2 regions of the Paenisporosarcina macmurdoensis genome follow, and region 2 is predicted to be linked to the other one. Evidence: a T-box and tRNA genes for the amino acid it is inferred to sense, from the RefSeq annotation. Region 2 holds a T-box; the other holds one or more tRNA genes.

Region 1 (6,887 bases), on a different contig from region 2:
ACTGTAATACATCTGACTTTTGGAGGTAAGCATTCTATGATGGGTTCCCAAGTTTTCGTGCTTCCTGTAAAACCATGCAAAAAAACCATCGTCTCAGATGCCTCTTTATTCATGATGGAATAACCAATCTTTACTCCTCGAACACTTTTGATTAATTGCTCCACAGTTGATCTAACTCCTCGGTGATGTCGCTCCATAAATGACGATGAGCTATCACATTTTCTTGACGATTCGTCTTCACTTCAATGATGCGTAAATCCTTGTGTTTAAGGGTAGTTAAAGCATCTTCAAATGCTTCCATTGAATCGACAGCAAAATATTCTGCTTGATACATAGTTGCGATAGAATCAAATGTTAAACCTGTTGGCGTTCCGAACAACTTCTCAAAATATGTTTCTTCCTTGGACTGCGGTAGATATGAGAAAATGCCCCCTCCGTCATTATTCATCACAACGATGGTAAGATCAGTGTCGTGAAAACGAGTGACCAATAAGCCATTACTATCGTGTAAAAAGGAGATATCACCAATTAAAAGGGTTGTGGGACGCTTTCTAGCTTGTTGTATGCCGAGAGCAGTTGATACCACCCCGTCAATGCCATTTGTTCCACGATTAGCATAGATAGCGATATCTTTGGTTGTTTGATTAAAGAAAGTATCGACATCACGAATTGGCATGCTGCTTCCCGAGATTAAATCACTACCATCAGCTAATAAATTAAATAATTTTCCAGCAAATGCACCTTCATCTTGTTGGTCGTCAATGTAACGTTCAATATGTTCCGTTGCAACCGAATTCGCTTGTGTCCAGATGTTCAGTGTTTCATTAGTTTGTACTTGATTGACGTCATTCCAAAATACTTGCGGAATTGACTGTATATGATGAGTCACTACACCTAAAGAATCACGGAATAAAGGATCTTCATCAATGACGATATAGACAGCAGGTCTATATTCTTTCAAGAAAAGAGAAAGTGGTTTTGACACAGGTTGTGCACCAAATCGCAAGACTAAATCTGGGTTTATTGCCTTTTTAAAATTCCCACTTTTCAACAGAGCATCGTATTGATCTATCAATAAATGTCGGCATTCTTCAGGAACTTCCGTACGAAGTTGGGAAAGTGCATCAGCTATTATTGGCCACTGAAGTGATTTAGCGAAAGCCCAAAAATCTTGTTTTGAGAAATCACCAGATAGTTCACCAACAATTATGAATCCCCTCTTGGTATTCACCATCATCTCTTCAACCAATTTAATGGATGATTGAGAAGCAACAATTGATCCGGTAATCGATTGTTGGTACGTTGATGGTTGTACTTCGTACTCAAAATCGAGTAGTAACGGCTCGCGAAACGGGATATTTATGTGTATGGGACCCATCGGTGCTGCCTTTGCAAAAGTAACTGCTCGTCCAGTATGTCTCTCGACAAAAGGGATCGTTTCTTTATAGCCGTCCGCTAAAGGAAAATCCACACTCCATTTAACGTGATTCCCATATAATTGAACTTGATTTATAGCTTGCGGTGCGCCAACTTCTCGCAACTCGTGAGGTCTGTCTGCCGTTAACACAATGAGTGGAATTCGTGCATAGTTTGCTTCCACAATTGACGGGAAATAGTTAGCTGCTGCAGTTCCAGAAGTACAAAGCAGCAACACTGGATTTTGTTTAGCTTTTGCCAACCCTAAAGCAAAGAATCCAGCTGAACGCTCGTCAATTTGCATATATGTGTTAAATGCTTGTGTTTGACTAAAGGCATAAGCAAGAGGAGTAGAGCGAGAACCTGGACTGATCACAACATCCTGAACACCAGCTTGAAGAAAAGTTTGCACGATCGTATGAACGTACTCGGTTAAGTTTGCACGATTATCCATTTAACTTGCCTCCAAGAGTTCGTAACATCGGTCTAAATTTCACTAACGTCTCTGCGTATTCCGATGTTGGATCCGAATCTGCTACAATGCCTCCACCAGCATAAAGATATGCCTTTTGTTTATTTAATAAGGCAGAACGAATGGCCACTGCAAATTCTCCATTTCCTTCAGCATCAATCCAGCCAACAGGAGCTGCATAATATCCACGATTCATTTGCTCCACCATTCGAATAATGGCCATGGCATCTGCACGCGGTTCGCCACCTAATGCCGGAGTGGGATGCAAGTCTTTTACTAGTTGAAGCAAGCCTTGTCCTTTTTGTAAATGACCTTCTACAGGTGTAAATAAATGTTGAATGTCACGAATTTTCATTAACTTAGGAAACTTCGGCACTTTAACATCATCACAATACTGTTTAAATACACTTGTAATCATATCGACTACATATTGATGTTCTTCACGGTTTTTTGAATCTTGCAGTAAGTCATTGCCTAGTTGTTGATCTTTTGTTGCAGTTTGTCCCCGGTTAATAGAGCCAGCCAAACAAGTAGAAAGTGCTCTGCGATTTTCAACCTTTACTAATCGTTCAGGTGTCGCTCCAAAAAACAAATTATCTCCAAGTTCCAAACCAAAAAGAAAACTTTCTGGTTGCTCCTTTGATACATGATACATAGCAGAGGGTGAATTGACATCTTCTGCAAATGTTAAGGATAACGAACGGGCAATCACGACTTTCTGTGCTTCCCCAGCATGAATTAACTTTGTAACATGAGAAACTGCATCTAAATACAGTTCCTTAAAACGTTCTTCTAAATTCGTTAACAGTGGTTTTGCATATGGTTTTAATTCCTTTACTTGTGCTGCATGAATCAAATCGTCACGCTCTGAACGTAGATGATCAAATAGATGTTGTGAGTCTAATTCACTTGTAACTAAATGAATACTAATAAAAACTCTGTCATCACGAATGACAAGTTGAAATGATGGCACAGCAAAGTATGCCGAGGGGAATATATCCCACTCGGAAGACAAATGATTTGCAGGGTCAAACGAAAACCCACCAAATAGTATAGGCTGTAAATCCTGTTCTTCATTGACAATTTTAGAGCAGAGTTCATTCCATTGTTTATCTACTTCTTCAAACCGGCTGTCCTCAGATGAGCTTGTAATAACATGTGCATGTCCAATGCCAACTAAGGTAAAGGTTTTTTCACGGTTTTGCCAATAAAATCTTTTCCCTTTATATGACTCGCCTGCTTCAAAAAAAGCAATTGAGGATAATCCATTAACTTCAATCGTTTCAGTATAAAAATGTACAGCTGATGATAGCTCTTCAACTGCGTATTCTGTGGATGTAAATGTCTTACGATTCATCCAGCTTCCCTCCGTAAATAGGACTTTACAAAAAAGTAAAGTTCCCTCAATATCATACCTTCTATCATACCTCTTTTATCCCGATTCGGCATCCGATAAGCAAACAATCTACCCATAATTAAGTTGTTGAAGTACAATAAGGGAGGTGAAAAAAGAAGAAGGAGCGGAGACTATATGTCACACGATTTAAAAGCCGATACTGGCTGGCGTATATGGTGGCAATTAACAAGACCTCATACGTTAACAGCATCATTCGTCCCGGTATTTCTAGGAACAATGATTGCAATTTCTTATACAAATATACATTGGCCATTATTTTTCGCCATGTTATTTGCAAGCATGCTCATCCAAGCAGCTACAAATATGTTTAATGAGTACTATGATTTTGCAAGAGGGTTAGATACTGAAAAATCGGTCGGAATTGGTGGTGCCATTGTACGAAATGGCGTTAAACCAAAAACAGTCATGATACTTGCATTACTGCTTTATGCTATCTCGATCTTATTAGGTATCTATATTTGCATCCAAACCACTTGGCTATTAGCTGTTGTTGGAGCTGTAGCAATGGCAATTGGATATTTATATACTGGTGGTCCATATCCAATTGCATATACACCTTTTGGTGAATTATTTTCAGGTGTTTTTATGGGCATGTTAATCGTCTTAATAGCATTCTTTATTCAAACAGGTGACATCACAACAATCGCTCTATTACTGTCTGTTCCAAGTATGCTACTTGTCGCTGCAATTATGCTATCAAACAATATTCGTGATTTAGTGGGCGATAAAGAAAGTGGCCGTAAAACAATGGCTATATTAATCGGTCGTAAACAAGCAATTAATGTATTGCTTGCACTGTTCGTAGTTTCCTATGTATGGATCGTAGCTTTAGTTATTTGGGGTGTACTAACACCTTGGGCACTTCTTATATTCGTAAGTATAAAAAAACCTATACATGCAATCCGTATTTTTAAAACAAAAGTACATACAATTGAAGTAGCTCCGGCTATGAAAGATACTGCATTAACGAATACCATATTCGGTTTCCTGCTTAGTATTGGCTTATTAATTGGTTATTTGATTTAATATGTAAAAAACCCGCAAGTGCGCTATTAAGCACTTGCGGGTTTTTAGTATGGTGGTTTATGAAAGGACTAAGAACAGAATAATGAATGGTTCACGAGCGATATGTCACGATTCCCTATAATTCGACATTTGGACATAAAAAAACACGCTATCCCGAAGATAGCGCATCTTTCTATATGACCCCTACGGGATTCGAACCCGTGTTACCGCCGTGAAAGGGCGGTGTCTTAACCGCTTGACCAAGGGGCCTTACATCTGGCGGAGAAGGAGGGATTTGAACCCTCGCGCCGTTTGACCGACCTACACCCTTAGCAGGGGCGCCTCTTCAGCCACTTGAGTACTTCCCCAGAAATAATTGGCTCCGAAGGTAGGACTCGAACCTACGACCAATCGATTAACAGTCGATTGCTCTACCACTGAGCTACTTCGGAATGGTGGGCCTAAATGGACTCGAACCATCGACCTCACGCTTATCAGGCGTGCGCTCTAACCAGCTGAGCTATAGGCCCACAAAAAAATTGGAGCGGGTGAAGAGAATCGAACTCTCATCATCAGCTTGGAAGGCTGAGGTTTTACCACTAAACTACACCCGCAATATGGTGGCTCAGGACGGAATCGAACCGCCGACACAAGGATTTTCAGTCCTTTGCTCTACCGACTGAGCTACTGAGCCACATTAGTTGAATTTGTACTAGCATTGAATCTCTTTGTCAGCTTCTTTCGGTTAGTCACGTATGTTAGTACGCTCCTTCACTTACTCATTTTGCTTCCTCGATCTTCTTTGCTTCTGCCAAATTCCTAAAGAATTACTTTAAAAAAATGGCGGTCCCGACGGGAATCGAACCCGCGATCTCCTGCGTGACAGGCAGGCATGTTAACCGCTACACCACGGAACCATTTGGTTGCGGGGGCAGGATTTGAACCTGCGACCTTTGGGTTATGAGCCCAACGAGCTACCGTGCTGCTCCACCCCGCGATAATATTATTGTTACAAACACAATTGCTTTAACGCTTTATGCGTAGTGGCCATCGTCATCTTTGTTTGACGATTTTCTCCACCCTCGCGATTTCTTTAGAGCGAGATATGTATGTAATGTTTGATGATTTATTTATACCACACACTTAGTAAAATGGAGGAGGTAGAGGGATTCGAACCCCCGCGGGATTTTACTCCCCTGTCGGTTTTCAAGACCGATCCCTTCAGCCAAACTTGGGTATACCTCCGAGATATATAAGTGGTGGACCTTGCAGGACTCGAACCTGCGACCGGACGGTTATGAGCCGTCTGCTCTAACCAACTGAGCTAAAGGTCCTAAATAATGGCGGCCGAGGGGATCGAACCCCCGACCTCACGGGTATGAACCGTACGCTCTAGCCAGCTGAGCTAGGCCGCCAGGATCTTTATAAATGTTGGTGGAGCCTAGCGGGATCGAACCGCTGACCTCCTGCGTGCAAGGCAGGCGCTCTCCCAGCTGAGCTAAGGCCCCTAAAAAGGGATAAAATACTGGTCGGGAAGACAGGATTCGAACCTGCGACCCCTTGGTCCCAAACCAAGTGCTCTACCAAGCTGAGCTACTTCCCGAAGTTAATAATAATGGCGCGCCCGAGAGGACTCGAACCTCTAACCGCTTGATTCGTAGTCAAGTACTCTATCCAATTGAGCTACGGGCGCTAAATATGCTGTTTTAAAAAGATGGTGCCGAGGACCGGAATCGAACCGGTACGGTAGTCACCTACCGCAGGATTTTAAGTCCTGTGCGTCTGCCAGTTCCGCCACCCCGGCACTTAAGAAGTTTTGGAGCGGAAGACGAGGTTCGAACTCGCGACCCCCACCTTGGCAAGGTGATGTTCTACCACTGAACTACTTCCGCTCGTATGTTGTTATAAAAATGGTGCGGGTAAAGGGAGTCGAACCCCCACGCCTTGCGGCGCTAGATCCTAAGTCTAGTGCGTCTGCCAGTTCCGCCATACCCGCGACTTAATATTTAAAAATGGTGAGCCATGTAGGATTCGAACCTACGACCCTCTGATTAAAAGTCAGATGCTCTACCAACTGAGCTAATGGCTCTCGAAAATTAATGGTGCCGGCGAAAGGAGTCGAACCCTCGACCTACTGATTACAAGTCAGTTGCTCTACCAGCTGAGCTACACCGGCACACTGTAAAAAAATATGGTGGAGGATGACGGGCTCGAACCGCCGACCCTCTGCTTGTAAGGCAGATGCTCTCCCAGCTGAGCTAATCCTCCGAAATAAATCGCCCAGCGACGTCCTACTCTTGCAGGGGGAGACCCCCAACTACCATCGGCGCTAAAGAGCTTAACTTCCGTGTTCGGTATGGGAACGGGTGTGACCTCTTTGCCATTATCACTGGACTGGGTATTCTTTTTTAACGACAAGATTTATTATACCAAGTAAAACGAGAATTACAAGTGTTTTTCATTATTTAAAAAAACTATTTCTTGTTCACTCAAAACTGGATAAACGGGCCATTGAAAGCCATTCAAAATTTTGGTTAAGTCCTCGATCGATTAGTATTCGTCAGCTGCACACGTCGC
Region 2 (6,887 bases):
GAGGTTTATTAACCACAAGGACATCGGCATCTTCATAAACGATTTCAAGATTTAAATCTTCTGCTTCGATATCTAATGGTTCCGCATCTGGAACTGTAACATGAATGACATCATCCGGTCTTACTTTATAATTTGTTTTTACAGTTTCGCCATTAACTAAAACGCCACCATCTTTTAACCAAATTTGAATTTGGCTACGAGACCAATCCGCTTCAAGCATAGCAAGCGCTTTATCGATGCGCTCTCCTTTTTGTGCTTCTGAAATTGTATACGTAAAATCTTCCATCTATTCACCTTTTCTCTTTGCAGCATTTTCTGCTTTTTCTTCAAAAAATAATACGATGATGAGCATGACTACGCCAATCGATAAGGCTGCATCTGCAACGTTAAAAATCGGAAAATCATAGTTAATTACTGGGATGAGTACATCTATAAAATCTACTACTTCTCCACGAACTAAGCGATCAATAAAATTCCCAATAGCACCACCAAGTAGAACCATTAAACTAAGTTGAAATAACGGTTTTCCTTTTGCTTCTTTATGAAAGTAGTACAAAATACCAATGATTACGATTACAGTGACGATTGTAAATAACCAAATTTGTCCTTCTAGCATTCCCCAAGCTGCTCCACGATTACGATGGGAAAGTAAACCAAATGTAGGATCAATTAAAACAATTCGTTCACCTAGTTCCATATTTTTCACAACTAACCATTTTGTCCATTGATCAATTGCCACAATGACAATTGCAACTAAATAAAAAATGTACACGAATGTTCCTCCGTTACGCAAGTATCTTAGCTAGTTTACCACATAACACAATCATACAGAAAGAGCTGCCCATAAGGACAGCTCCATTTTCATGAAGTTTTATACGTAATACTTCTCAACCACGTCAGCACAACGAGGACATAGTGTTGAATGTTTATCATTTTCGCCAACTTTAGACGAAATTGTCCAGCATCGTTCACATTTTTCGCCTTGAGCTTTTACTACAATAACTGAAGCAACATCAAGAGCTAAAGCTTCTGCTGGTGCTTCTTCTTTTAAACCAGCTAACGTAAAGTCTGAAACGATAAAGAACTGTGCAAAATCAATTTTCGTCGTATCAAAAGCTTCAAGTAACTCTTTTTTTACGTAAACCGTTACTTTTGCTTCTAATGATTTACCGATGGTTTTCGCATTTCGTGCTTCTTCTAATGCTTTTAACACATCATCACGTACTAGCATCAACTGTTGATATTTTGTACGTAAGCCTTCAAACGATTCATGAGTGGTTGCTTCTGGGAAGTCAGTCAATTGAATGCTTTCCTCTGTTTCTTGTGTTAAGAAGACCCATAGCTCATCTGTTGTATGCGGCAGAATTGGTGTAGTTAATTTTAATAACGCAATTAATGTATCATACATAACAGTTTGCATTGCGCGACGGTGTAATTGATCATGACCTTCGATATAGACAACATCTTTCGCGATATCGAGATAGAAAGAACTTAAATCTGAAGAAACAAAATTGTTCACAGTATGATATACACTTGCGAAGTCGTATTTGTCATATGCTTTACGAACGGTTTCAATCATTTCTTGAAGTTTCATGAACATATATTGATCCACTTCACGTAAGTCTTCGAATGCTACGCGATCTGTTTGTGGGTTAAAGTCTGTTACATTTCCGTGTAAGAAACGGAATGTGTTACGAATTTTACGATACACTTCAGCTACTTGTTTAAAATTCGAATCTGACACGCGAACGTCTGCTGTGTAATCGACAGATGCCACCCATAAACGTAGGATATCCGCACCTAATTGATTCATCACCTTTGCAGGGTCAATCACGTTACCAATTGATTTACTCATCTTGCGTCCTTCACCATCAAGTGTAAATCCGTGGCTTAAAACCCCTTTGTAAGGAGCGTGGCCGTTAATTGCAACACTTGTAGTTAATGATGAATTAAACCATCCACGATACTGGTCAGAACCTTCTAAATAAAGATCAGCTGGATATACCAAGTCGTCACGTTCATCTAGTACAGCTTGATGAGAAGACCCAGAATCGAACCACACATCCATAATATCCGTTTCTTTAGAGAAACGACCATTTGGGCTACCTTCATGTGTAAAGCCTTGTGGTAACAAATCTTTTGCTTCACGTTCGAACCAAACGGTTGATCCATGTTCACGGAACAACTTAGAAACATGGGCAATCGTTTCTTCATTTAAAATAGGCTCACCGTCTTCCGCATAGAAAACTGGGATTGGAACTCCCCATACACGTTGACGAGAAATACACCAATCTCCACGATCACGGACCATGTTGAAGAGACGTGTTTCGCCCCAAGCTGGTGTGAATGTTGTGTCTTTAATTGCTTGTAATAACTCATCACGGAATGCTTCGATTGATGCGAACCATTGAGCAGTTGCGCGGAAAATAACCGGCTTTTTCGTACGCCAATCATGTGGTGCAGAGTGTGTGAAGAATGTTAATTTCTCTAAAGCGCCAGCAGCTTCTAATGCCTCTGTAATGACTTTATTCGCTTTATCATAGAACAACCCTTCAAACCCTGGTGCTTCTGCAGTCAATACGCCACGGTCATCAACTGGAGATAGCACTTCAAGTCCATATGCTTTACCTACTTGGAAATCGTCTTCCCCGTGTCCTGGAGCAGTATGAACACATCCAGTACCGCCTTCATTTGTCACATGTTCACCTAACATGACAAGAGAATCACGATCATATAAAGGATGTTTTGCAACCATGCGATCCATTTGCTCGCCTTTTACAGTTTGAACGATTTCATAAGATTCCCATTCAAGTGTTGTTGCAACATTTTCTAATAAGTCTTTAGCTACTAGGTAATTCGTACCGCTCACTTCAACAATTACATAATCAAATTCAGGATGAACTGAGATACCTAAGTTAGCTGGAATTGTCCAAGGTGTAGTCGTCCAAATCATAATCTTCGTACCTTCAGCAATAATCCCTTTACCATCTGTAACGTCAAAGCTTACATAAATTGAAGGTGATTTTTTGTCTTGATATTCGATTTCAGCTTCAGCTAAAGCCGTTTCACTTGATGGAGACCAATATACTGGTTTTAAACCTTTGTAAATATAGCCTTTACGAGCCATCTCACCGAACACTTCGATTTGACGAGACTCATAAGCCGGTTTTAAAGTAATGTACGGATTTTCCCAATCCCCACGCACACCTAGACGTTTAAACTGATTACGTTGGCGGTCAATTTGTTCATACGCGTATGTTTCACATAAATTACGGAATTCAGCAACCGTCATTTCTTTACGATTAACACCCTTGTTTGCTAACGCTTGCTCGATTGGCAAACCGTGTGTATCCCAACCTGGAACATATGGCGCGTAATAGCCAGTCATCGATTTGTGTCTCACAATCATATCTTTTAGCACTTTGTTTAATGCGTGACCCATATGCAAATCTCCATTTGCATATGGAGGACCATCGTGAAGAATAAAACTTGGACGATCTTTTGTTCGATCCAATACTTTTTCATATAACTTCATTTCATTCCATTTTTCTTGCATAGCTGGTTCACGGTTAGGCAAACCTCCACGCATAGGGAATTCTGTTTTAGGCATTAATAATGTATCTTTGTATTCCATCTATAAAACCTCCTTCATATTGGTTCGAAGCCTACTGCGGTTTTAACCGCAACGGCTTCATGACCCTCCTTAGAGGGCCCAAGCGTAAAGCGCCACTTTAGCTCGACTCCGACGGTGGAAAGACCGAATCGAAAACCCGTTTTCGCATGAGGTCTTGAAGCGGAGGTGCGAGCTGGCGCTTGGAGCTAGACATTGCAAATAAATGAAAAATAAAAACTCCTCATCCCAATGAAGGGACGAGAAGTTATAACTCGCGGTACCACCCTAATTGCCACATTAATATGTTGCCAGCTTAGATCACATTAACGGTGTGAAACCGAAATCACTTACAAAACCTTAGTTCAGTGATTTAACTCAAGAGTGATTTTCAATTGATTGCCACTTGTTCGAGCTTTCACCATCCTCGAATCGCTAATCTGTGCTTTCAAAATACTGTCTCTTTCAGCGTTTTATTAAATATTATTCCAGTATGTAGATATTATAGGGAATGATTACGTAATGGTCAAGCTACGCTTAATCCTCTTTTTTATCCAAACGTGCTAGCTGGCTTGTATCTACTTCATATTGCATTAAGTGATCCCAGTCATCCGTATTGATTAAATCAAGTTGAGCTTCCACTAACATTTTAAAACGATTGCGGAATACTTTTGATTGTTTTTTCAAATCTTCAACTTCTAATGCAATGCGACGAGCTTTAGTTAACGACTCATTGACTATACGGTCTGCGTTTTTCTCTGCTTCTTTAACTATTAATTTTGCTTCTTTTTGTGAGTTTCTACGTAATTCTTCTGCAGCTTCTTGAGCGACCACAATTGACTTTTGCAAAGTCATTTCAATCGTTGTAAAATGTCCCACTCGTTCACTTGAAGATTTCAATTTCTCTTCTAAATCTTTTTTATCTTTAAGTAGAAGTTCAAAATCTTTAATCACTTGTTCCAAAAATTCGTTAACCTCGTCTTCGTTGTATCCTCGGAATCCACGACCAAACTCTTTGTTATGAATATCTAGTGGTGATAGCGGCATTTCAAAAATCTCCCCTTTACAAACTTACATCGTTTCCAACTATTATACCTTTCATTGTCAACGATGAAAGCAATAATGCGAATTTATTCGAATATTTTTCACGATTTTGGCTCGATTCTCCCAATTTGAAGACGGATTTTGTCTTTTTTGGTCCGTCCTTCAATTAAACCGATTTGGATTCGTCCAAATCCTCTTATTGATAATAAATCCGATTCGTGGAGTTCGAATGATGGCTGTTCTCGAACTGTCCAATTGACTTTCACTTTCCCACTATGAATAAGCAAGGATGCTTTCTGCCTAGAAACATTAAACAAAGAGGCAATGATGGTATCAATTCTCATCGAACTTACCGTATGTGATTCTTCTACCCAGACATCCTTGTTTTCTAAATATGGATGATCATGTGGCAATTCTTCCACTTTAATTTTAGATTTACCAATTGATGTTAGATGAGACGTCACATAATCGGACATTTCTGATACTACAGCAAATTCGATTTGACTATCATCTACTCGAATATCACCAAATTTCGATCGATCAAGACCCAGTGACATAAGAGAACCTAATACATCTGGATGTTCTAATTTAATAAATTTAGAAGGGTACTTAATTGAAAACGTAGTTATTCCATAGTCTTCATCCGTTGCAGCAAAGTAAGAAGGTGAAATCAGCATACGTTTTCGTTCGGCTTCAGGAAGTTCTCCATATGCAGTTACTATAACGTCGTCATTTTGACCAATCATAGATTGTACAATAAATTGTTGTCTAGGGTCTAAAAAGTCAGTTAGTTTTGGAGCATAGCGATCCTGTGTTTCCCGAAGCCACCCACTAACTTGTTCTATAAAAGGTTGTTCATCTTTTCGAAAATGCTGTAATACTTGTTCCATTTCTGTTCTCCCTCTCAATGGTCAAAAAAAGCCCCACGAAAGTGAGGCAAGATTTTAAATATAAGTTGTTAAAGATGCAAGTCCTGTCCCTGCTAGTCTTAATACTAATATAGCAACTATTGGCGAAATATCAATCATGCCAAATGGTGGGATAAATCGTCTAAACGGTTCTAAATATGGCTCACAAATCTTTTCTAAAAAGCGGCCTATAGTTGTTTCTCTTGTACTTGGCACCCAAGACATGAAAATATAGACAATGAGCAAAATAGAATAAAAGAATAATACTTGTTGTAGAATACTTATTACTAAATCCATAAGAACTAATTACACCTCAATTATTGTATGTCGTCATAAAAGTAATCTGAAATTGCTCCTGCCACTTCAACTGTATCAGGTGCGCATAGGAATATATCGGTACCAATACGCTGAATATCTCCGCCTAAAGCATACACGGTTCCACTTAAAAAATCCACAATGCGGATTCCTTGATCTTTTTCAATTCGTTGTAAGTTTACAACGACCGCACGTTTGTTTTTTAAGTGCTCAGAAATATCTTGCGCTTCTGCGTAAACACGTGGTTCAACTAGTATTACTTTTGAAGATTTTTGTAAGTTTTGAAGACTCACTATATTTGAAGTAGGATTAGGTTCGATTTGCACACTTCTCCTTTCTTTTGTTGTTTTACGTGCTGTCGGTTGAGGCATTGGTTGAGATTCGTTTCTACGGTCGTTATTTCTTGGTGATTCATCTTCTTCTTCTTCTAAGTAAAAAAAGTTTTTGAATTTATTTTTCATACTCATGTAAGATCCTCACTTTCGTCTCCGACTAGTGCTGTTCCAATTCGCACATATGTTGCGCCTTCTTCTATTGCGATTTCGTAGTCATTTGACATTCCCATAGATAATTCAGTACAAGGTGCATGTGGATATTGTTTGTTGGCAATTTTTATTTGCATGTCTTTTAATCCTTTGAAAACAGAACGTATAACTTCTTCATTTGAAGTGTTCGGTGCCATTGTCATCAAACCAATAATACGAATTCGATTATGTTCATGTAAAGACTCAATAAACGATTGAACATCTTTTAAGTCAATTCCATGTTTCGCTTCTTCTTCAGAGACATTCACTTGTACAAAACAATCAATTGTATGTTCAGCTCTTTTTTGAATCTCGTCAGCCAAACTTAATCGATCAAGTGAATGCAGGAACTGAATGGTATGAATAACCTGTTTTACTTTTCGGGTTTGCAGAGATCCAATATAGTGCCATATAGCAGGTGATTTTATAGCTTCTTGTTTATTTATCAAACCTTCAGGGCGATTTTCACCAAGGTGATTTAGACCC

The links. A T-box is a leader RNA that pairs with one kind of tRNA and senses whether it is charged. The one in region 2 lies ahead of ileS (isoleucine--tRNA ligase), so its partner is inferred to be a tRNA-Ile.
Region 1: it has a tRNA-Ile gene. The T-box ahead of ileS (isoleucine--tRNA ligase) is inferred to sense a tRNA for this amino acid. The anticodon was not compared.

Annotation. Positions count from the first base shown of each region.
Region 1 is NZ_JBHSRI010000007.1:10-6,896, reverse strand. Features, by position in the region: gene menH (2-succinyl-6-hydroxy-2,4-cyclohexadiene-1-carboxylate synthase) at 1-164, opposite strand, end outside; gene menD (2-succinyl-5-enolpyruvyl-6-hydroxy-3-cyclohexene-1-carboxylic-acid synthase) at 152-1,870, opposite strand; gene ACFPYN_RS06595 (isochorismate synthase) at 1,863-3,245, opposite strand; gene ACFPYN_RS06590 (1,4-dihydroxy-2-naphthoate polyprenyltransferase) at 3,420-4,331, shown strand; tRNA gene ACFPYN_RS06585 (tRNA-Glu) at 4,509-4,580, opposite strand; tRNA gene ACFPYN_RS06580 (tRNA-Ser) at 4,588-4,678, opposite strand; tRNA gene ACFPYN_RS06575 (tRNA-Asn) at 4,688-4,762, opposite strand; tRNA gene ACFPYN_RS06570 (tRNA-Ile) at 4,764-4,840, opposite strand; tRNA gene ACFPYN_RS06565 (tRNA-Gly) at 4,851-4,924, opposite strand; tRNA gene ACFPYN_RS06560 (tRNA-Phe) at 4,929-5,004, opposite strand; tRNA gene ACFPYN_RS06555 (tRNA-Asp) at 5,152-5,227, opposite strand; tRNA gene ACFPYN_RS06550 (tRNA-Met) at 5,231-5,307, opposite strand; tRNA gene ACFPYN_RS06545 (tRNA-Ser) at 5,463-5,555, opposite strand; tRNA gene ACFPYN_RS06540 (tRNA-Ile) at 5,568-5,644, opposite strand; tRNA gene ACFPYN_RS06535 (tRNA-Met) at 5,652-5,725, opposite strand; tRNA gene ACFPYN_RS06530 (tRNA-Ala) at 5,743-5,818, opposite strand; tRNA gene ACFPYN_RS06525 (tRNA-Pro) at 5,837-5,913, opposite strand; tRNA gene ACFPYN_RS06520 (tRNA-Arg) at 5,927-6,003, opposite strand; tRNA gene ACFPYN_RS06515 (tRNA-Leu) at 6,026-6,114, opposite strand; tRNA gene ACFPYN_RS06510 (tRNA-Gly) at 6,128-6,202, opposite strand; tRNA gene ACFPYN_RS06505 (tRNA-Leu) at 6,222-6,306, opposite strand; tRNA gene ACFPYN_RS06500 (tRNA-Lys) at 6,324-6,399, opposite strand; tRNA gene ACFPYN_RS06495 (tRNA-Thr) at 6,411-6,486, opposite strand; tRNA gene ACFPYN_RS06490 (tRNA-Val) at 6,503-6,578, opposite strand; rRNA gene rrf (5S ribosomal RNA) at 6,589-6,704, opposite strand.
Region 2 is NZ_JBHSRI010000002.1:473,835-480,721, reverse strand. Features, by position in the region: gene ACFPYN_RS02225 (RluA family pseudouridine synthase) at 1-286, opposite strand, end outside; gene lspA (signal peptidase II) at 287-772, opposite strand; gene ileS (isoleucine--tRNA ligase) at 872-3,634, opposite strand; T-box leader at 3,864-4,088, opposite strand; gene ACFPYN_RS02210 (DivIVA domain-containing protein) at 4,148-4,657, opposite strand; gene ACFPYN_RS02205 (YlmH family RNA-binding protein) at 4,756-5,544, opposite strand; gene ACFPYN_RS02200 (YggT family protein) at 5,599-5,859, opposite strand; gene ACFPYN_RS02195 (cell division protein SepF) at 5,880-6,344, opposite strand; gene ACFPYN_RS02190 (YggS family pyridoxal phosphate-dependent enzyme) at 6,341-6,887, opposite strand, start outside.